Regions from separate parts of the Sphingobium cupriresistens LL01 genome, predicted to be linked through region 3. Evidence: riboswitches for the same ligand, from Rfam matches in the RefSeq annotation. Region 3 holds a riboswitch; each other region holds the start of a gene.
What was found. Region 3 has a riboswitch for cobalamin ahead of V473_RS20555 (TonB-dependent receptor plug domain-containing protein). Riboswitches for the same ligand answer to the same signal wherever they lie in the genome.
Positions count from the first base shown of each region.

Region 1: it holds a riboswitch for cobalamin, as region 3 does, so the genes downstream of both, V473_RS12765 (TonB-dependent receptor plug domain-containing protein) here and V473_RS20555 (TonB-dependent receptor plug domain-containing protein) in region 3, are expected to answer to the same signal.
Region 2: it holds a riboswitch for cobalamin, as region 3 does, so the genes downstream of both, V473_RS17830 (CbtB domain-containing protein) here and V473_RS20555 (TonB-dependent receptor plug domain-containing protein) in region 3, are expected to answer to the same signal.

Region 1 covers NZ_KQ130434.1:2,646,302-2,653,604, forward strand. The annotation lists gene V473_RS12760 (ABC transporter substrate-binding protein) at 1-195, shown strand, start outside; gene V473_RS12765 (TonB-dependent receptor plug domain-containing protein) at 232-2,079, opposite strand; cobalamin riboswitch at 2,245-2,458, opposite strand; gene fdhD (formate dehydrogenase accessory sulfurtransferase FdhD) at 2,528-3,340, opposite strand; gene V473_RS12775 (formate dehydrogenase subunit delta) at 3,369-3,674, opposite strand; gene fdhF (formate dehydrogenase subunit alpha) at 3,685-6,531, opposite strand; gene V473_RS12785 (formate dehydrogenase beta subunit) at 6,528-7,303, opposite strand, start outside.
Region 2 covers NZ_KQ130436.1:270,142-277,444, forward strand. The annotation lists gene V473_RS17795 (efflux RND transporter periplasmic adaptor subunit) at 1-245, opposite strand, end outside; gene V473_RS17800 (response regulator) at 604-1,332, shown strand; gene V473_RS17805 (ATP-binding protein) at 1,329-2,696, shown strand; gene V473_RS17810 (DUF3325 family protein) at 2,693-3,013, opposite strand; gene V473_RS17815 (PepSY-associated TM helix domain-containing protein) at 3,010-4,518, opposite strand; gene V473_RS17820 (ketohydroxyglutarate aldolase) at 4,515-4,820, opposite strand; gene V473_RS24170 (hypothetical protein) at 4,976-5,140, shown strand; gene V473_RS17825 (CbtA family protein) at 5,153-5,875, opposite strand; gene V473_RS17830 (CbtB domain-containing protein) at 5,885-6,112, opposite strand; adenosylcobalamin (AdoCbl) riboswitch at 6,161-6,245, opposite strand; gene V473_RS23060 (histidine phosphatase family protein) at 6,270-6,968, shown strand; cobalamin riboswitch at 6,930-7,182, shown strand.
Region 3 covers NZ_KQ130438.1:130,828-138,130, reverse strand. The annotation lists gene V473_RS20575 (histidine phosphatase family protein) at 1-257, opposite strand, end outside; gene cobT (nicotinate-nucleotide--dimethylbenzimidazole phosphoribosyltransferase) at 254-1,270, opposite strand; gene V473_RS20565 (DUF1636 domain-containing protein) at 1,267-1,674, opposite strand; gene V473_RS20560 (hypothetical protein) at 1,674-2,210, opposite strand; gene V473_RS20555 (TonB-dependent receptor plug domain-containing protein) at 2,237-4,177, opposite strand; cobalamin riboswitch at 4,326-4,516, opposite strand; gene V473_RS20550 (cobyrinic acid a,c-diamide synthase CobB) at 4,529-5,836, opposite strand; gene V473_RS20545 (GMC family oxidoreductase) at 5,942-7,303, opposite strand, start outside.

The DNA.
Region 1 (7,303 bases), on a different contig from region 3:
GCCGCGCGCCCCGAATGGCTGATCGTGGAAAGCGCCACCGACCGCGTGGTCGATCAGGGCACCGAAATGCTGCACCACCCCGCGCTCGCCGCCGTTCCGCGCATCAGCCTGCCGCAAAGCTGGACCGTGTGCGGCGGCCCCGCCTATGTGCAGGCGGCGCGCACCATCATGGCGCGACTGAACGCGCCGCGCTGAAGGGGCAGGCATCACGCCCGCCCCCTTGCCTGTCGATCAGAAGCGAACACGCACGCCGCCATAGGCAGCGCGGCCATAGGAGCCATAGCCATAGGCCGTCTGGTACGTCTCATCGAACAGATTGTCGATGCGACCATAGACTTCCAGATGCGCGCCCAGCGGCATCGAGGCCCGCACCCCGGCCAGCGCATAGCCGTCCAGCCGCCGCGTATTGGCCGCATTGTCGAAGCTGTCGCCCACCATCGTGACCGTCGCGCCGGTCGACAGGCCGAACGACCAGACATAGTCGGCCGACACGCTCACCGCATTGGCGGCGCGGCGGGCCAGGCGATTGCCATAGTTGGCCGACCCCGCCGACCGATCCCGCGCATCGACATAGCTGTAGCTGCCGGTGACGGTCAGCGCATCGACCGGCTTCAGCGCGATCGACGCTTCCACGCCCTTGGCGCGGGTGCGGTCCAGATTATTATAACCGCCAAAGGGTGGCAGCGAGGAATCATAATTGATCTGGTCGCGCGTGTCGCGGCGGAACGCCGTAACCGACAGCATCGCCCGCCCGCCATCTAGGCTCTGGTCAAACCCGATGTCGTAGCTTTTCGACCGCTCCGGCCGCAGCGCTGTATTGCCGCTATAGATGTCATATAGCTGATAGAGCGAAGGCGCCTTGAATCCTTCGCCATAGCTCAGCCGCACATTGGTCGCGCCGCCATTGGGCGAATAGTTGGCGTTGGCGCCAAAGGTCGTCGCCCCGCCGAACTGGCTATGGTCGTCATGGCGCACGCCGCCGGTGACGGCCAGGCCTGCGAAGGGCTTGACGATCGCCAGCGCATAGACGCTGTCGATATTGATCTTCGCGCTCGCCGTGTCGCCAAAGCCGAAGAAATCATAGTCGGGCCGTTCATGCTCATAGCCAAACAGCAGCTTGGCCTGCTCGACCGGCGCATAGACGCCCTCATATTCGAACCGCAGGTTGGTGCCCGAATAGCCATAGTCTGGGTCGGTGCCGCGCACGAAATAATAGTCGCGGTCGTTGCGCAGATATGTGACGGCGGCGCGATTGGTCAGCTTGCCATCCAGCAGCGCCAGGTTGAGGCCCGCATAGCCGACATATTGGTCAAGCTTGCTCACATCGCTGCTGTCGGCAGGCGCGCCGAAGAAGCTGTCATAGTCGATGTCCGCATGGATATAATAGCCACGAAGGTCCAGGCTCAGCGCCTCGGTGAAATTCAGCGTCAGCCGCGCGTTGGCCGCGATATTCTCGGTCCCGTCGCGCTCCGTGCCCCCGGCTGCCGACGAAATGCCGTCGGTACGGAAATAGGCCGCGCCGATCCCGCCCGCGGCGATGCCGCTGGTGCCCGACACGTCCGCCTTGGCGTTCAGCGTATCGCTATAGCCATAGTCCACCGATGCGTTCGCGCCAAACCCTTCAGCCGGCACGCCGGTCATCACATTGACCACGCCGCCGATCGCCTGGCTGCCATGCACTACCGAGTTGGAGCCGCGCAATATCTCGATCCGCTTGATATTGCCGGTCAGCAAAGGCCCGAAATCATAACCGTCGCCGATGCCGCTGGGATCGTTGACCTTCACCCCGTCGATCAGCACCAAAGTCTGCGTCGTTTCCGCGCCGCGCAGCGACACGCCGGTTACCCCGCCGGTCGATCCGTTGCGGTTGAAGCGCACGCCCGGCGTCGTCGCCAGCAGGTCGACCACATCGATCGCCTGGCGCGTCTTGATCGTCTCCGCGTCGATCACGGTGATCGCCTGGCCGACCTCGTCGCGCGACTGCGCGACGCCCGTGGCGGTGACGACGATCTGGTCATCCTGCGCCAGAACCGGCGTCGCTACGATCAGCGCCACCAGAGAAATACCTGTTTTCAGCATATATACCCCCCGGCGCCTGTGCGACTTGGGCTGGGGCGTCCGCAACGCGGTCAGGCAGAGGCAAGGGATGGCGCCATATCCCGTCCACAACCCGATGCGGCCCCGGCCGCATGGCGTCGCTCGACGGAAAAACCACCGTGCCCTGGCCATCCCCTGGACCAAAGCAAGAGCGACCAAGCGCCGGCAGGTCTCCTGGCTCGCGGGTCGCAGCACGAATGCATAGCCTTCCCGGACATCGGTCCAGTGGCCGGTCTTTCGACCATATGCATCGCACTATCCGCTTACAGTTGCAGGGACAGCCACGGAATTGGGCGCTCGCACGCCCGCACCGCATTCCCGATTAAGCCCCTGACGGGGCACCGGCGCGATCATCTCGCAGGGGAAGCCAAGCCGCCCCTGCGCCGCGCGCTGTAGGGGAAAGCGGATGCAATGCCAAGCCGTCGCCGGTTTAGGGCAACAGCCTGTGGCCGCGCAGCAACAGCGCATCGCCCCGCGCCAGCACGACCAGCGGCAGGCCGGCCGCCTCCGCGCGAGTCGCGGCCAATCGCGTCGGCGCGGAAATGGTGACCAGCATCGGGCACTGGCTCAGCACCGCCTTCTCCACCAGTTCATAGGAACAGCGCGACGACAGCAGCGCGAAACCGCCGTCCCAGTCCGCCCGTGCCCTGTCTCCTTGGCGCGCCATCGCCCCGATCAGCTTGTCGAACGCATTATGCCGCCCGACATCCTCCCGCACCAACAAGATCGCGCCATCCGCGCCGACCCAGGCGGCGGCATGGGCGGCCCCGGTCGCCGCGTTCAACGGCTGATGATCGCACAGCCCCCCCAATGCGCGAAAGATGGCGGCGGGGTCCGCCCGCGATACCGCCGTCACCTTGGGCAGCGGCCTTATCGCCTGCTCCAGATTTTCGATCCCGCACATGCCGCACGACGACTCCGACACACGATGCCGCACTCGCTCCAGCAAGGCCTCGGTGCGGTCCTGCGGCAATGTCGCGCGCGCCACGATCCCCTGGTCGGTACGATGCGTGTCGACATCGAACGCCGCATCGCCCGGCCCGATCAGCCGCTCGGCCAGCGCAAAGCCCAGCACCAGATCGCCAATGTCACTCGGCGTCGCCATCAGCACCGCATAGCCGATGCCGTTAAATTCGATCGCGACCGGCACTTCCTCCGCCAGCGCGCGGGCGATCTCCTGCGTCCCGCCGTCCGGGGTCAGACGATCGAATGTCAGGGGGCTGGCGGCGGCGTCTTCCATCATCAGGGCGTAGCGGTGGACGGCGCGCCGCTCAACCGGCGTCGCAATGGCCCGTCTCGTCCACCGCGTTGAATTGCGTCGCGTCGACATCAGGCGCCGCCCGACCCCGCGCCATCCGCGCGACGGCGGCCGCCACCATCGGCGAAAGCCGGTCGGGCTGGTCCTGCGCGATGGCGACGATCTGCGCCTTCATCCGCGGGTCCCAGAAACGGGTCAGATGCTCGGCCAGCGCTTCCGTCGCCTTCGCGTCTCCCATCATCGCCAGATTGCGCGCAATCTGGTGCGCCATATAGAGCAGGCGGTCCTCGGTGGACATGACATGGGTATCATCGCTCATATCCGCCTCCCTATTCGGCCGCTTCCAACGGCGCGATGCGGCGACTGTTGCGCGCCTGCCGCGCATAATCCTGCTGCCAGTCGCTCGGCCCGTTCGACGCCATCACCTGCACCGCCGTCACCTTATATTCCGGGCAGTTGGTGGCCCAATCGCTATAGTCGGTGGTGATGACGTTCGCCTGCGTCTCCGGGTGATGGAAGGTCGTATAGACCACGCCCGGCGCGACCCGCTCGGTAACAAGCGCGCGCAGCGTCGTCTCCCCAGCCCGGCTGCGCAAAGTCACCCAGTCGCCGTCCTTCAGGCCGCGATTGTCCGCATCGCTCGGATGCATCTCCAGCCGATCCTCCGGGTGCCAGGCGGTATTGGCGGTCCGCCGCGTCTGCGCCCCGACATTATAGTGGGACAATATCCGCCCCGTCGTCAGCAACAACGGGAAGCGCGGTCCGGTCTTCTCGTCGGTCGGCACATAGTCGGTGACGACAAACTTGCCCTTCCCCCGCACAAAGCCGTCTATGTGCATGGTCGGCGTCCCGTCGGGCGCTGCGTCATTGGCCGGCCATTGCAGCGATCCTTCCGCCTCCAGCCGGTCATAATGCACGCCGGCAAAGGTCGGGGTCAGTGCCGCAATCTCATCCATGATTTCGGACGGGTGGCCATAGGTCCAGCCCAAGTCCAGGGCGTTGGCCACCAACTGCACGATCTCCCAGTCGGCATAGCCATTCAGCGGGGCCATCACCTTGCGCACCCGCTGGATGCGCCGTTCCGCGTTGGTGAAGGTGCCGTCCTTCTCCAGAAATGTCGATCCGGGCAGGAAGATATGGGCGTAATTGGCGGTTTCGTTCAGGAACAGATCCTGCACCACCACGCACTCCATCGCCGCCAGCCCGGCTGCGACATGATGGGTATTGGGATCGGATTGCAGGATATCCTCGCCCTGCACGAACAGGCCCTTGAACGTCCCGTCGGTCGCGGCGTCCAGCATGTTGGGGATGCGCAATCCCGGCTCGGCGTCCAGCGCCACGCCCCATGCCCGCTCGAACATGCTGCGCGTCGCGGTGTCGGACACATGGCGATAGCCCGAAAATTCATGCGGGAAACTGCCCATGTCGCAAGCGCCCTGCACATTATTCTGCCCCCGCAGCGGGTTCACGCCCACGCCCTCGCGTCCGACATTGCCGGTCGCCATGGCCAGGTTGGCGATGGCCATGACGGTGGAGGAACCTTGCGAATGTTCGGTGACGCCCAGCCCATAATAGATCGCGCCATTACCCCCGGTGGCATAGAGCCGCGCCGCCGCACGCACCTCGTCCGCCTTCACGCCGGTCAATGGCTCGATCGCCTCTGGCGAGCGCGCTGGCTCCGACACGAACTCCGCCCAATCGGCAAATTCGTCCCAGTCGCAGCGCTCGCGAATGAACGCCTCGTCATAAAGCTTCTCGGTCACCACCACATGGGCGATCGCGGTCAGCATCGCGACATTGGTGCCGGGCCGCAGGGGCAGATGATGCTCCGCCGCAATATGGGGCGATTGCACCATATCGGTACGGCGCGGGTCGATGACGATCAGCTTCGCGCCCTGCCGCAACCGCTTCTTCATGCGGCTGGCGAACACCGGATGCCCGTCGGTCGGGTTTGCGCCGATCACCAATATGACGTCGGCCGCCATCACGCTGTCAAAATCCTGCGTCCCCGCCGATGTGCCGAACGTCTGGCTCAACCCATAGCCGGTCGGCGAATGACAAACGCGCGCGCAAGTATCGACATTATTATTGCCGAACCCCTGTCGGATCAATTTTTGAACCAAAAAGGTTTCTTCATTGGTGCAGCGGCTGGACGTGATCCCGCCGATGCTGCGCGTCCCATATTTCGCCTGAATCCGGCGAAACTCGCTCGCGGTATAGGCGATCGCCTCGTCCCACGACACTTCGCGCCACGGCTCGCTCACCGACGCGCGGATCATGGGGTTCAGGATACGGTCCTGATGCTGGGCATAGCCCCAGGCGAAGCGGCCCTTGACGCAGCTATGGCCCCGATTGGCCTTGCCATCCTTCCACGGCACCATCCGCACCAGTTCCTCGCCCCGCATTTCCGCGCGGAACGTGCAACCCACGCCGCAATAGGCGCAGGTGGTGACGACGGCGCGATCGGGCGTGCCGATCTCCACCACCGCCTTCTCGATCAGCGATGCGGTCGGACAAGCCTGCACGCACGCCCCGCAGGACACGCATTCGGACCCCAGGAAATCCTCGCCCTGCGACGCCGAAACCTTGGAGTCGAACCCCATATTCTCGATCGTCAGCGCAAACGTCCCCTGCACCTCCTCGCAGGCGCGCACGCAGCGCGAACAGACGATGCATTTGCTGGGATCGAAATCGAAATAGGGGTTCGACTGGTCCTTCGCCTGCCCCATATTGGTCGCGCCGTCATAGCCATAGCGCACGTCGCGCAGGCCGACCGCGCCCGCCTGATCCTGCAATTCGCAGTCCCCGTTCGCGCCGCAGGTCAGGCAGTCGAGCGGATGATCGGAAATATAGAGTTCCATCACCCCGCGCCGCAATTGCTTGAGGCGCTCGGTCTGCGTCCGCACCACCATGCCGTCCGCGACCGGCGTGGTGCAGGACGCCGGATAGCCGTTGCGCCCTTCCACCTCGACCAGGCAGAGGCGGCACGACCCGAAACTCTCGACGCTATCGGTCGCGCATAATTTGGGGATCGACCCGCCGGTCAGCGACGCGGCCCGCATGATGCTGGTGCCTTCGGGCAGGGTCACGCTCTGCCCGTCGATGGTCAGGGTGACGGACTTGCCAGTGGCGATCGCCGGCGGCGTGCCATGGTCTGTTTCGCGGTTGAAGCTCATTCCGCGGCCTCCTTGATGGGCGCACTCGCACCAAAATCTTCGGGAAAATAATCGAGCGCGCTCAGCACCGGATAAGGGGTGAAGCCCCCCAGCGCACAGAGCGACCCATATTTCATCGTATCGGCCAGATCGCGCAGCAGGCTGGTCTGCGCCTCGATCGACACATCGATCCGGTTCGGTGCCCGCGAGTAAAGCGCCCTATCCAAATAGCCCTCCCCCGTTCGGGCTGAGCCTGTCGAAGCCTTCCCCTTATCTTCAGGGTGAGACGTGTCCCGCGCCCCGATGATCCGGTCCATAATCTCCACCCCGCGCGTCGATCCGATCCGGCAAGGCGTGCATTTGCCGCAGCTTTCCGCAGCGCAGAACTCCATCGCGAAGCGCGCCATATGCGCCATGTCCACGCTATCGTCGAACAGCGTGATCCCGGCATGGCCGATCAACCCGCCCGCGGCCGCGAACGCCTCATAGTCGAACGGCAGATGGAACATGCTCGGCGGGAAATAGGCGCCCAGCGGCCCGCCCACCTGCACCGCCCGCACCGGCCGCCCGCTCGACGTGCCGCCGCCGATATCGTTCACCAATTCACCCAGCGTGATGCCGAAACCGACCTCATACAGCCCGCCATGCCGCACATTACCCGCCAGTTGCACCGGCATGGTCCCGCGCGACCGGCCGAACCCGACCGCCGCATAGGCATCCGCCCCCTGCGCCAGAATGAACGGCACCGCCGCCAGGCTCAGCACATTGTTGATGACCGTCGGCCGCCCGAATA
Region 2 (7,303 bases), on a different contig from region 3:
GATCCTTCGGTGAACAGCCGCTTCTGGATCAGTCCCGCCACCTGCGGCCGCACTTCCGACATCATGGTCGATACGGTGCGGCCGGGCAGTTCGCTGGACACGGTGGCGTCCTGCGTGCTCAGCGTGACCACGCCCACTTCCACCGGCCCCTTTTGCGGCGGCTTTTGCTGTCCACATGCCGCAAGCGACAGGCCAAGAGCGATTGGCGCGACCCGAAGGCTGCGCAAGGTGGCGGAAAGGAGCATGGTGTGGCGCTTATCCTTGAAACTGTGCCGCACAGGCCCCTGCGATGCCCGCCGATGCACGAATAAGACCGGACCGGGCGCACGAGGGGGAGGGGGGAGGGGCGTGCGCGACCGATTCGGGCCGTGCACCGGGTTTCCAGCCAGGATGGCGGGTATAGGCATCGCAAGGACTCCGTTGGCGTCGGCAGGGGAGCCGACCTGGCCCTCTTCGCGGCTTTGCCCGTCTCATGGTAGAGTGACTGTTTTTCGAAATGCGGCGATGCGTTGCATGACCGCGCATGTTCGTATCGCTTTGTATCGGCCTGTATCGGCCAACAAGAAGCGCAGACTTTTAATGCGCCGCGCGCTAGGACGGGCCATGGCCGATGCTGCATCCTTCCCTCCCGCCACAGTGCTGGTGGCCGATGACGACGCGGATATCCGCGACCTGATCGTCGGCCAGTTGCGGCAGGAAAATTACCGCCTGCTGGCCGCCGCCAATCTGGCCGACCTGCGTCAGACATTGCGGGACGAGGCGGTCGATCTGATCGTGCTCGACCTCAACCTGCCCGATGGCGACGGACTGTCGCTGTGCCGTGAATTGCGGGCGGAGGGATCGGACGTGCAGATCATCATGGTGACGGCGCGCGGTAGCGCGATCGACCGGGTGCTGGGGCTGGAACTGGGCGCGGACGATTATCTGACCAAACCGTTCGAGCCGCGCGAACTGCTGGTGCGCATCCGCAACTTGCTGCGCCGCGCGCGCAACGGGCCGGCCGCGCGCACCGGTGCGATGCGCTACGCGCATATCGGTCCCTGGCGCGTCGATCTGGTGCAACGCCGTCTGGTCGCGCCCGACGATCGGCTGGTGATGCTGTCGTCGGCCGAATTTCGACTGCTCAGCCGTTTCATTGACGAACCCAATGTCGTGCTGGACCGGGAGACATTGCTGCCCGAACGCCGCGCCACCGCCGCCTTCGATCGCTCGATCGACCTTCAGATCAGTCGTCTGCGGCACAAGCTGTCGAGCCTGCCGGGCGGCGAGGATCTGATCCTGACGGTACGTGGCGAAGGCTATGTCCTGGCCTGTTCAGTCGATCATTCATGATCCGCGGGATCGCCGGCCGCGCCCGCGCCTTCTTCCGGTCGATGGCGGGGCAGATTTTCCTGATCCTGACGCTCGGCATGTCGGTCGCCGCGATTGTCGCGCTGCTGGTGGCGGAACAGACGCGCCGCCACGATTTCGAACGGGTGCGCCGCCAGCGCGTTCTTGCCAGCGCCATCGACGTCGCCGATCGTTTCCGCCGCGACCCCCGGCGCATCGAAAAGATGATGGCGACGCACAGCATCATCGGCGCGGCGCCTGCGCCCGAAGGCATCAGTCTGAACGACCCGGACGCCGATCTCCAATCGCTTCTGCGCGCGCGCCTTGGTCCGCAATCGCAGCCCGAAGCGGGACAGGTGCCGGTCGGCCTTTGCTTCCCCGACCGCTACAGGTCGAAAGAACTGGTCGCCGGGCTGATCGACGCGCCACGCCCGGACTGTTGGGTGGTGCGCTATACCGATGGAACCGGCCAGCGCCGGGCGATCGCGCTCAGCTTCCCGCGCATCGCCAAACCGCCCAGCACCATCTTCAATCCGCTTTACCTGATCGTCATCGTCGCGGCCTCGGCGGGTCTGGGCATCCTCGTCGCCCGCATCGTGGCTACGCCGTTGCGGCGGCTGGAACAGGCGGCGGAGGCCTTTTCCGTGTCGCTCGACCCGGAGGAAATTCCCGAACGCGGGCCGGAGGAGGTGCGCGCCGCCCTGTCCACTTTCAACCTGATGCAGCGTCGCGCGCGGGCGGGCTTTGCCGAACGGACGCAATTGCTCGCCGCGATCAGCCATGATCTCCAGACGCCGCTGACCCGCTTGCGGCTACGCCTGGAACTGGTCGAAAATGAGGAATTGCGCGCGCGCCTGCTCCAGGATCATCAGGCGATGCAGACGCTGGTGCGCGAGGGGTTGGACCTCGCCAGCAGTATCGAGGCGCGCGAGGAATGGTCGGCGCTCGACATCGATTCGCTGCTGACCAGCATGGCGGAGGATGCCGAGGAACTGGGCGCGCCCGTCCGGTTCCTCAGCGGGTGCGGCGGCACGGTGCGGGTAAAGCCCAATGCGCTGACCCGCTGTATCGCCAATCTGATCGACAATGCCGTGCGCTATGGTGGCAGCGCAGAGATTAGCTGCGCGCGATCGGGCGGCAGGCTGATGATCCATGTGCGCGATCATGGCCCCGGCATCCCGGTCGACCAGCTCGACCAGATGTTCGAACCCTTCACCCGCGGCGCCAGCAGCCAGCCGGGCGGGCGTCATGGCACCGGCATCGGCCTGACCATCTGCCGCTCGCTGGCGATGAGTTTCGAAGCATCGGTGCGCCTGCGCAATGCCGATGATGGCGGCCTGATCGCCACCATCGACATCAAGGCCTAAACCAGCAATCCGGCAACCAACATGACGGCCGCAACCGGCACGCCCGCCCGCGCCACCGCCGGACGGTAGGTCATGCCCAGCACCACCACGCCGCCCAGCAGCGGCAACAGCCCGATCCAGGCGATCAGCGCCATGCCGACATCGGCCCACAACATCAGGCTGAGCAGCGACAGGCCCAGCAGCGTCCACCCGGCCAATTCCAGATGACCGACAAAGGGACGCCGCTGCCATGTAGTGAGCAGAACCGGCCGATGTCGCTGCATCCGCCCCGCCAGCGCGAACAAAGCAAGGTAAAGCAGACCGATGGTGAGCGTCATGCCGGCGCCATCCGGCGGCGAACCGGGGTCGGCGCGCTGCGGCGGCGCAATTGCTTCCAGACCAGCAGGCCCAGCGCGACCGCAGTCGCGGTCAGCAGCATATTGCCCGACAGGATCATCACATCCCCCGCCCAGATCGGTCCCAGCGCAGCGGCGAGCGCGCATAGCAGCGCCAGCAGTCCCAGCAGGAGTGGCCAGCCCAGCGCAGGTGGCAGGACCAGCCCCAGCAGCAGCGCCGCGCCCGCGCTCCACAGCGCGACTGCAACCTCCTGCTGCGCGCGTTCCGCCAGGCCCAGCGGCAACAGCCGATTGGCGATCAGGAAGGCCGCCATGCCGATCGGCACGCCCACAAGGGCACCGACGTTCAACCGCTCCAGCAGCCGGTTGCCGATCGACAAGGGCGCGCGTTCCCGTCGCTTGACGATCCACAAGACCATGCCGCTCGCGATCGCCAAGGTCAGCATGGCGCCGCCCAGAAAATAGAGCCAGCGCGTTAGCAGCGGGGCAAAATGGGCCATGTGCAGGCCGTAGATGGTCTGATAGGCGCGCACGCCCGCCCGCTTTTCCGTCCAGGCTTTCAGCACCTTGCCGGTCGCGCCGTCGAAGCTGATCTCTGCGGGCAGAGTGCCGATCGCGCCCACCTCGACCGGATAGATGGTCACCACCGCGGCGGCATCGCCGGGGTTGAAGATATAGACCCGATCCACCGGCACACCGCCAAAATAGCGCTGCGCCTGCGCCAGCATCGGCCCGACCGGGGCCAGCGGCGCCTTGGTCCCGCTCGCTTCCCGGCTGACCGTGCCGGGGGTCAGGTCACTGTAAAGCGTCGCCACATCCGCGCCATAGCCGGCCGCAATCCCCCAGGGCATGTTGAGCGACGCCAGCGTCAGCAGCCCGGTAAAGGTGATCATGATATGAAAGGGCAGGGAGAGCACGCCCAGCGCATTATGCCCGTCCAGCCATGATCTTTGGCCCTTGCCGGGGCGGAAGGTGAAGATGTCCTTGAAAAAGCGCTTATGCGCGATGATGCCCGTGATGATCGCCACCAGCATCAGCATCGCCGCCAGCGACGCCAGCAACCGTCCCCAGGGATAGGGCAGTTCCAGCTCGAAATGCAGGCGGTAGAAAAATTCCCCGCCCAGCGTGTCGCGCGCCACCGGCGCGCCGCTCACCGGATCGAGCGCCCGGCTCATATAGGCGCCGCCGCTGTCATAATTGGCATTGACCACGTTCGACCGGCCGTCGGGTGCGGACAGATACCAGCCTGCCGATCCGGTCGTATTGGTCGACAGCCACTCGGTCGCGGCCGTGATCGCGCGGACCGGATCGGCCTGTCCGCTGATTTCCGGGCGCATCCAGCGGCTGATCTCCGGCTTGAACACGGCCAGCGTCCCGGCCAGGCAGATGATGAAGAGGATGTGGCCAAGTAGCAGCCCGGTCCAGCCATGCAGCCAGGCCATGGCCTGCCGCGCTCCATCGCGCACCATGGCGCTCGTCCCGCTCATGCCGGTTGCCCTGCGATCCAGGCCACGCCGCCCAGCGCCAACGCCGCCAGCACCACGCCCGCGACCGCGCGCCACGGCCCCCGCGCCAGAAAGGCCCAGATGGAGACGCCAGGCGCGATCAGATAGGCGATCATGGTGGCAAAGGTCACCGCCTCCACCCGAGCCATCGGCAGGGTGCGCGCCAGCGCTGCGGCGCCCAAGGCCGCCACGCCATAGGCGCCGACCGTCCCGGCGATGGTGCGCAAAGCGACATTGGCGCGGTATCGCCAGCGGCTCGCCCGATAATGGATGGGCGGGGCCATCGGAACACTCCTCGTCAAAACGATGACCGGATTATCCGACGCGCATCATGCAAGTCAATCGCATTAGCAGCTTACGCGCATAATTTTCCACAACGCAAAGGCGTCCCCGGCGCCCCGCCCAATTTGGGCCTGCGCGACCAGATTTTCGCGCTTCGATGCGCGATGCCGTCCAGCGTCAGCGTCTCCGCCAGCGATCCTCGATCATGCGCCGCGCCGTCAGCAACCTTTCGCTGTCGGCGCGCGACAGCAGCGCATCCTGCCCGATCGGCACGATCGACCGCCATTGCGACAGCATGATCGTGCAGATGCTGGCGACATAGATATTCCCAGAGCTATGGGCGCGCCATCACCCGTTCCGCCGCCAGGCCAAAGACGATTCCGATTGTCGCCCACAACAGCAATTGGGTCGCGATCGAGGCCAAACGGAAGTTCCACAGCAGGGTCGCCGGGAAATCAGCCGGCACTTCATCGACGCTGGGCAGCAGATACTGGCCCAGCACGACCATCGCGCCATAGGCTCCCACCGCAATCAACGTCGCATCGATGCCCGGACGGGATAGGGCCAGCACGCTTCTGATCTTGGCAGCGATCACCGCCCCGCCCACCGACAAGGCGATCATTGCGAAATAGGCGGCGGTGCGAAGACCCACCGTTTCATGCTTGCCCACGGCCGGCGGCGTCTGCGGATATTTGATTCCCGGCACGATGACCACCAGGAAGATGGCGATTCCGCTGAGCAACAGAGCGAAGCTGCGTGGACCGAAGCGGCCAAAGCGTCCATAACCATAGGCGAATATGAGCGCGAAAATCCCGCCGACCGCCGCGCCGTAGAGCGCCAGCGCGGTCAGCAGACCCGCGCCCTTCTGCGTCGCCCGGCTTACCAGTTCCGCTTGCTCCCCATCCGAAGGCATGTCCATATGATGCACTACATGTGCGCTCTCATAGTCAATGGCGAGATCGATCTGCGGCTCCGCGATCGCGCGTGCGAACATCGTCGCGACGAGGGCCGCCAGAATGCCGGCCAGCATTCCGCGCCACAACAGACTCTTGGTCATCGCCTGGGATCAGTGGCAGGGAAAGCCGAGAAGATGGCGGCCGTCATGCACATATTCATGCACATACATGCCGTCGAACAAGGCGACGGCGCCCTGTTCGGTGCTGACGAAATAAAGGAAAATAAGCGCAATCAGTGTGCCGAACACGGCCCATGGTGCGATGTCCTCGATCGGGATGGCGGAACCGCCCTGGACGGGAATGAAATGGTCGTCGAACAGTGCGGCAGTCGTTGACATAACCCAGACTCCTATAAGGGATTGCGCGTCCCGCGAGAGATTGTTCGTTCAGGAAGAAGGTCTGGCTCTCGACCTTGTACGTCGATAACAGTGGCGCGACCGCGCCGGAATCTCACCGGCTTCTTCTTCCTGATGCCCGCGCTGTTTAGGGTGCGCGATGGCGCGACGTCAACATGTCTTGGAGGTTCCGCTGTCCACATCCCTCCTTCTCCTATGCGCGGCGTCCACGCCGTCCAGCCGGGTCGGCGGCTTCCCGGCGCTGGACGAGGGCCTGGACGCACGCGGCGCGCATGATGCCGCCGCCTGCCGCCTGCCGCCGGGTTTCGACAACCATGTCCTTTGCAGCCCGTCCCGCGCCGCCGCGCAGACTGCCCAGGCGATGGGGCTGGACGCCTCGGTCGAGGTCGCGCTGGTGGACATGGATGCCGGGCGCTGGTCGGGCCGGTCGTTTGCCGACCTTTTCGCCGCCGAACCGGCCGCCCTGTCCGACTGGATCGCCGATCCGACGCAGGGCACCGCGGATGGTGAGACCATGGAAGCGGTGCGACAGCGAGTTGGCGGCTGGCTGGACGGAATCGCGCAGTCGCCCGGATGCATCTGCGCCATCAGCCATGCTATGACGATCCGCGCCGCGCTGGCGCACGCGCTCGGCTTTCCGCTCGTGACGACGCCTGCCATCGACATTGCGCCGCTATCGACCGTTCGCCTGTCCTTCAACCGCATCTGGCGGCTTCAGGCGATCGCACCGCACTCAGGGCTTGCGGACGGCCCCGGCAGCCGGTATCGCCGACCGCATCCGGGGAGCCGCAAGCCCCCTTCGATGACTGATCGCGCCGGTTCCCCGCAAGGGGATTAAAATGGGAAGGCGGTGCGGGTGGCAGTCCCTCGACAAGGGCGCTCATCCAAATCCGCAGCTGTCCCTGCAACTGTAAGCGGCGAGCGCGATGCACATCGCTCCCTTTCCAGGGGAGCAGCCACTGGGCCGGACGCTAAATCCTGCGAGGCCTGGGAAGGCGTGCATCAAGCAATGACCCGCGAGCCAGGAGACCTGCCGGCGTCTGGTCGCTCTTGCTTTGGTCCAGGGGATGGCCGGGGCACGGTGAACGCCGTCTGAGCGACGAACCCATGTGGCTGGGGCCGCATCGGTGCGCGCTGACGGGCTCCATGCGCCTGCTCGTCGCCGTGCATCGG
Region 3 (7,303 bases):
TCCCAGGCGCCGAAGTCCAGTTCCCGCCAGCGCGGGTCGGTCCGCGGCGCGATGCCGCGCTGCGCAGCGATGGCGGTCGCCGCCTGGCGCGCGCGCGTCAGATCGGACGATGATATGACTTCCACCTCCAGCGTATGGGCGCGCGCCACGCAGGCGGCGATGCCTGCATCGGTGGCGGGCCAGTCGGCATGTCCCAGCAATCGCCCGGTCAATTCGGGCGCCCCATGTCGCATCAGATGGAGCAGCGTGCCGCTCATCCGCCCGCCGACACGCCCGCATCGGCGAAGGTCGCCATCTGGTCATGCGCCGCCAGCGCGGTGCGGATCACCGCCACCGCCACTGCGCCGCCGCTACCCTCGCCCAACCGCATGTCGAGGTCGAGCAATGGCCTCAGCCCCAGCCGGTCGAGCAGCCGCCCGTGACCCGCCTCGGCGGATCGATGTCCGGCAATAATATGATCGGTGATCGTAGGCATGGCCACCGCCAGCGGCGCCAGCGCCGCCGCACAGATGAACCCGTCGAGCACCACCGGCACATGACGATGCCGCGCCGCCAACATGGCACCGGCAATGGCGACGATCTCCCGCCCGCCAACCCGGCGCAACGTCTCGAACGGCGTCATCGGGGCGTCTGCGTGATAGGCCATGGCGAGTTCGACCACCTGTCGCTTCATCGCCAGGCCATGCGCATCGACACCGGTCCCCGCGCCGACCCATTCCCTCGCGCTGCCGCCAAAGCTGCGCTGGCACAAAGCCGCAGCGGCGGTGCTGTTGCCGATGCCCATCTCGCCCAGCAGCAGCAGGTCCAGGCCCGGATCGACCATGTCCGCGCCGCAATTGAGCGCCGCCAGACAATCCGTCTGGCTCATCGCCGCAGCGACGGTGAAATCCTCGGTCGGGCGGTCGAGGTCGATCGGCACGACATGCAGATCCAGCCCGGCTGCGCCCGCCAGCGCGTTGATAGCGGCCCCCCCTGCGGCGAAATTCGCGACCATCTGCGCCGTCACTATGGGCGGAAAGGCGCTGACGCCATGCCGCGTCACGCCATGATTGCCCGCAAAGACCGCTGCCCGGCCGCGATCGATATGCGGGCGCGCGCGCCGTTGCCAGCCGGCCAGGAAGATGGCGATCTCCTCCAGCCGACCCAAAGACCCGGCCGGCTTTGTCAATTGCCCCTGACGCGCTGCGGCAGCGGCGCGGCAGGCCAGGTCGGCCCGCGGCAGGGACGCCAGCGCGGCGTCGAACGCCGCCTCGGTGGGAAACAGGCTCATGTGGCGACGAACCCGGCAGGCGGCAGACGCACGATGAAGTGGCCCTTCACCCCTTGCGGCCAGTCGGCATAAGGCACCTGGCCATGGGCGCTCGCGGCATGATGCGCCGCATAGTCGAGGATCGCGCGCGCGGCATCCTCGTCGGGCGTAAAGCGCCCCAGCACATAACCGATCTTCCCCGGCGCCCGCAGATGGACGGCGCAATGGTCGGAACAGGCGAAGAGGCAGGGCATGTCCTGCACCGCCACCCCGTCATAGCGGTCCGACCCGGCCTTCACCCGGCGCAGCGCCTCCGCCAGCCGCGCACCGCCGCGCACGCCATCGGCATCTTCCCGCTGCCCCGGCGAGTGGCGGCAACTGCTGCACACCACCACCGCCGGACCATCCTCGACCGCGCGCAACATCAGGCGGTCGCCGCACGGCGCAGCCGGCCGCTGCGGTCGGCCAGATGTTGCAAGGCCAGCAGGCCGGCCAGGATCATGGCGTAGCGCCCGAACTGCCGCGCCATTACATCCGGCGCGAAGGCCGCCCAGCCGGAATCGAGCGCCCACGCGCCCGCCAGGACGGCCATCTTGAACGTAGCGAACGCTGCCCCATAGGCCACGACCAGCCGCACCGCCGGATGCGCGTGCGGCAACAGGCGCGCCGCACCATCCGCGCCGAGCAGCGACGCGATCGCCGCCAGCGCCATGGTCCCGGCCCAGACGCCATTCTCCACAGTCGTTTCATAGCCCAGCAGGCAATAGCCCACCCCCTGCGACACCGCCCAGGCCGCGAGCATCAGGATGATGCCGTCCTGCCGGCGGACATGCAACGCGGCCAGGGCGGCCAGGGCGGGGAAAGGCGTGGCGCAGGCCAGCGCCAGAGTGGTTATGGTGCTGGCCAGCGTCATCAATCCGATCCAGAGATGGCGGGCGGCGGCAGGGGGCAGGCTGTCCATGGTCATACGCTCCTTGTCAGGGGGGATCAGAACCGCGCCCGCAGGCCAGCATGAATGCTGCGGCCCAATTGACCGTAGCGCCGCGCGGTTTCATAATATTCGTCGAACAGATTTTCGACCCGGCCGAATAGCGTCAGCTTGCCCATGACCGGCATTTCGGCACGCAAATCCACCAGCGTGTAGGCCGCGTTGACCAGTGGCGCGACCGTGGCGCTGGTGCGCGCGGTGTCGAGCGCCTTGCCCGACCAGCGCATTGCCACGGTGGTGCTCAGGCCGAACGCCCAGTCGTACCGCGCTGTCGCATTGGCCGCATGGCGCGGTCGCCGCGCCAGTTGGTTGCCATAGTTCAGGCCCGGCGACCGATCCTCCGCGGACACCCAGCTATAATTGCCGTCGATCGTCAGCCGACCGACATGGGCGACGCCGGCCAGTTCCAGCCCGTGCGCCTCGCTGCGCTGGACATTGGCATAATAGCCAAAGCGCGGCGTTGTCGTGCCCGGCGCATAGCAGAGCGGCGGCCGGTTGGTCGTCGGACAGCCATTATAGGTGATGAGATTGTCGGTGCTGCGATCGAACCAGGTCGCCGACAGGATCAGCGCATGGTCGAACAGATGCTGTTCGATGCCGGCGTCCCAGCCATGGGCCTTTTCGGGGACCAGGGCGGTGTTCCCATAATCGCTGTAGAGCTGGTAGAGCGTCGGCGCCTTGAAGCCCTCGCCATAGCTCGCCCGCAGGATCGTGCGGTCCTTGACCAGCGCCCAGGCCGCGCCCGCGCCGAAGACCGTGTTGCCGCCAAAGGTCGAATGATGATCGTAGCGCACTCCGCCATTGACGGTCAGGCCGGCCAGCGGCTCGACGCTCAGTTGGGCATAGAGGCTGTCGATATCGGCAGACCCGCGGGTCGTGGCGTAGGCAGCCAAACTATCGGAAGGCGAAGCCGTGCGCATCCGCTGCTCCTCGCGCTCCGCGCCGAAGGTCGCGGTCCAGCCCTGCGCGATGGTGAGCACGCCCTGATATTCGTAGCGCTTCGTCTCGCCTCTGGCGGTGAAACTGGTCTGGCGCAGTTTGCGGGCGGGATTGACGTTGTCGCGCAGCGTCTCGCTGCGGCTGAAGGACAGGCGATTGCGCAGCGCGCCGCCGAACAGATCGGCGTTGAGGCCGGCGTAGCCGATCCATTCCTCGACTTCCGAATATTCGGGGCTGTCGGGAATGGCGCCGGCGCTGTCGATATCCGTGCGCCCCTTGGCATAATAGCCGCGCATATCGATCGACACGCCCGGCGCCAGCGCGACGCCCAGACGCCCGTTGAGCGTGCCGTTGGTGTAGCCGTCCTTCTCCTTGGCGCCAAAGCGCGGGCTGATCGCCGAGATGCCCTCCGTCGTGAAGCGGCTGCCCGCGACCTGCCAGTCGATCGCGCCCTGTCGTCCGCCCAGCGCAGCGCGGGCGCTGACGGTATCGCGCGATCCCGCCTCGATATCGAAGCTGCCTTCGATCGGGCGTTCGGCCCGTGCGGTGACGATGTTCACCACGCCACCAATCGCCTGGCTGCCCCAGAGGATCGACTGTGGACCGCGCAATATCTCGATCCGGTCGGTATCGCCGGTCATCAGCGTCGCGAAATTATAGCCGCCGCCGGTCGAGGACGGATCGGCCAACTTCACGCCGTCGATGACCAGCACGGTCTGGTCGGCCTCCGCGCCGCGAATGCGGATCGAGGTCGCCGTGCCATAGCCGCCATTGCGGGTGAAGCTGACGCCCGGCGTGCGGATCAGCAGGTCGGACACCGCCAGCGCCTGTGCGGCGTCGATCGCCGGCTTGTCGATGATGGTGATGCTCGACGCCACCTGTTCAATCGCCTGCGGCTGGCGCAGCGCGGTCACGATCACATCGCCCGCATCATCGGCCCAGGCCGGCGTGGACAGGCCCGCTAGAATGAAAAGGCCGCTCTTTGAAATCCAATGCATCATAATCCCCCAGTCGTTGACAGGACCGGGCGGACGCGACGCGGTGGCGATGCAGGGCGCACGCGCACGACATCGCCACCGTGCGAACCCGCACGGTCAGCTTGTCGTTGCGCGAGGATATCCTCGTTCGACCGGCACACCCTGTCCGGACGAAGAACGACCGCGACAGGCAGGTCTCCTGGCTTGCGGGTCAATGCCGTATTCGAAGCGCCTTCTCGGAATCATCGATTCCAATGGCCTGTGCCTCGATGGCTCGCCGCTCACAGTTGCAGGGGCAGCCGGGGTCTTGAACCCCGTTCCCTTTTGATCCCCTTGCGGGGAACCTGACGCAGATGCGGCCCTAATCGAGTTGGATCAGGCGATCAAGTGGAAGAAGCCGCCGGTCACATGACCCGCGCGGTGCCCGGCCGGGGAAAGCGCCTGCCCCTCCGCATCGGCCATGTCGGCCAGCGGTTCGCCTTCGCTGGCGGTGATGCTGGCATAATGGAATTCATGGCCCAGCAATAGCTGGCCGACAGAGGCGAAGCTGGCGCCCTGCCGCAGCCGCGCGCGGCGATAGCCCAATGTCCTGCGCCGGCGCGCGAAGCTGGTGTCCATCGGCAACAGGCCCGCCATCGGGTGGACGACGCCGTCGCCATCCTCCAGCGTGCGACCCAGCACCATATAGCCGCCACATTCGCCATGCACCGGCCGGCTCCGCGCAAAGGCGCGCAGGCCGTTCAGGAACTGGCCATTGGCCGCGATCCGCGCGGCATGGAGTTCGGGATAGCCGCCGGGCAGCCAGCAGGCGTCGCAGTCGGCGGGCGGCGGCTCGTCCGCCAGCGGAGAAAAGAAGCGCAGCTCCGCACCGGCCGACCGCCACCAATGTACGATATGGGGATAGAAAAAGCTGAAGGCGGCGTCCCTGGCGACGGCGATCCGCTGCCCCGGCGGCCGGATGCCGGGCGGTTGCGCCGGCACGTCTGTCGTAGCGCCGGCCGCCGCCTGGATCGCATCCAGATCGCATTGCGCCGTCACCCGCGCTGCGATCGCGTCGATTCGCCGTTCCAGTTCCTCCGTCTCGCCAGCCTGCACCAGCCCCAGATGGCGGGACGGCATGGCCAGCTCCTCCTCCGTTGCGATGGCGCCCAGCAGCGGCAGGCCGATACGCGCGAACCCATCCTCTATCATGCGGAGATGGCGCGTGCTGGCCACCTTGTTGGCGATCACCCCGGCGATGGCCGGCGCGCCGGGAAAGGTCGCGCAGCCATGCGCCACCGCCGCCGCCGTCTGCGCCGCTGCGCGGGCATCGACGACCAGCAGCATCGGCCAGCCCAACAGCCGCGCCACATCGGCCGACGCGCCCGAACGACCCGGCGACCGTGCGCCGTCATAAAGGCCCATCGCGCCTTCCGCGACGACGAGTTGGACAGTTGTAGCGACGTGCGCCGCCAGCCCCTGCAGCATGGTCGGCGCCATGGCGAAGCCGTCCAGATTGACCGAGGGCCGGCCAGTCGCGGCTTCGTGAAAGGCCGGGTCGATATAGTCGGGTCCGCATTTGGCGCCCTGCACGCTCAGGCCGCGATCGGTGAAGGCGCGTTGCAGGCCGATCGTCACCATCGTCTTGCCCGCGCCCGACGCCGGGGCGCCGATCACCAATCCCGCGCCCAGTCGCGGCGTCACGACGTGCGCCATACCGGCAAGGGGGCGATGGCATCCACGAGGAGGGCGGCGCGATTCGGTGTCATGTCCGCCTTGTGGCAAAGCAGGCCCCGCGCCGCCAGCGCCTCAATGGCGGCGGAGGCGCCTCAGCAGATGATCCGCACCCTTGTCGCCGATCATGATCGCGGTGGCGTTGGTATTGCCAGCGGGAAGGCTGGGCATGACCGAGGCGTCGGCGACCCACAGCCCCTCGACGCCGATGACGGCCAGATCGGCATCGACCACCGCCAACGCATCGTCGCGCATGCCCATCCTGGCCGTGCCGACCGGATGATAGAGCGGGATCGACGCCATCCGCACATAGTCCCGCAACTGATCGGGATCGGTCAGTGCCGCGCCGGGGCGTAGCTCCCCCCTTATATGTGTCGCAATCGGTGTCTCATGCAGGATGCCGCGGGCGATGCCGATGCCCTCGACGATCTGGTCGATATCATCCTCGCTGCCCAGTTGCCGATGCTCGATTTTCGGCGGCGCGAAGGGATCGGCGGAGCGGAGACTGATCCGCCCCCGATGGCTGGGCCGCATCAGCCCGACCAGGGTGGATACGGACGGCGTCTTGCGCAGCATCAACCGGCCCTGTTCATCGAAATCGAATGCGAAGGCGGCGAAGCTGATCTGGAGATTGGGCGCGGGCAATTCCGGCCGGCTCTTCACGAAAGCCTGCGCATGGCCGATCGCAGTTGTCAGCGCGCCACGCCGCGACAGCGCATAGCGCAGCAGCTGCCATGCCCCGCGCAAGCCCCGCGCGTCGCTGTTGAGCGTTCGCGCATCGACTTCGTTGACGACATGGGTGCCGACATGATCCTGAAGGTTGCCACCAACGCCGGGGCGATCGCACACCAATTCTATCCCATGGGCGCGCAGATGATCGGCCGGGCCGATACCGGACAGCATCAGCAGGCGCGGCGTGTTCATCGCGCCCGCGCTCAGCACCACGCCATGACGGGCGCGCAGCGTCTTTTCGACGCCGTCCTGCCAATAGATGATACCGACTGCGCGTCCTGCCTGGATCAGGATGCGCAGCAATTGCGCGTCCAACATTATGGTCGGCGCCTTGCCGCCGCGCCGCTCGTGCAGATAGCCGCGCGCCGCCGAACAGCGCGTGCCGCCTCGCTGCGATACCTGCACATAATCGACGCCCTCGGCATGTTCGCCATTCAGGTCCGCTGATCGGGGGATGCCCGCCGCCTGCGCCGCCGCAATCCACTGGTCGGTGATCGGATAGCGCGCGCGCCCTTCGGACACCGCGATCGGACCGCCGGTGCCGCGCCACTGGTCGGCGCCGCGCTCATTATCCTCCATGCGCCGGAAATAGGGCAGGACCGACTCATAATCCCATCCCGCCGCACCCTGCCGTGCCCATTCGTCATAGTCCCAGCGATGGCCGCGGATGAACATCATGCCATTGAGCGCGCTGCCGCCGCCCAG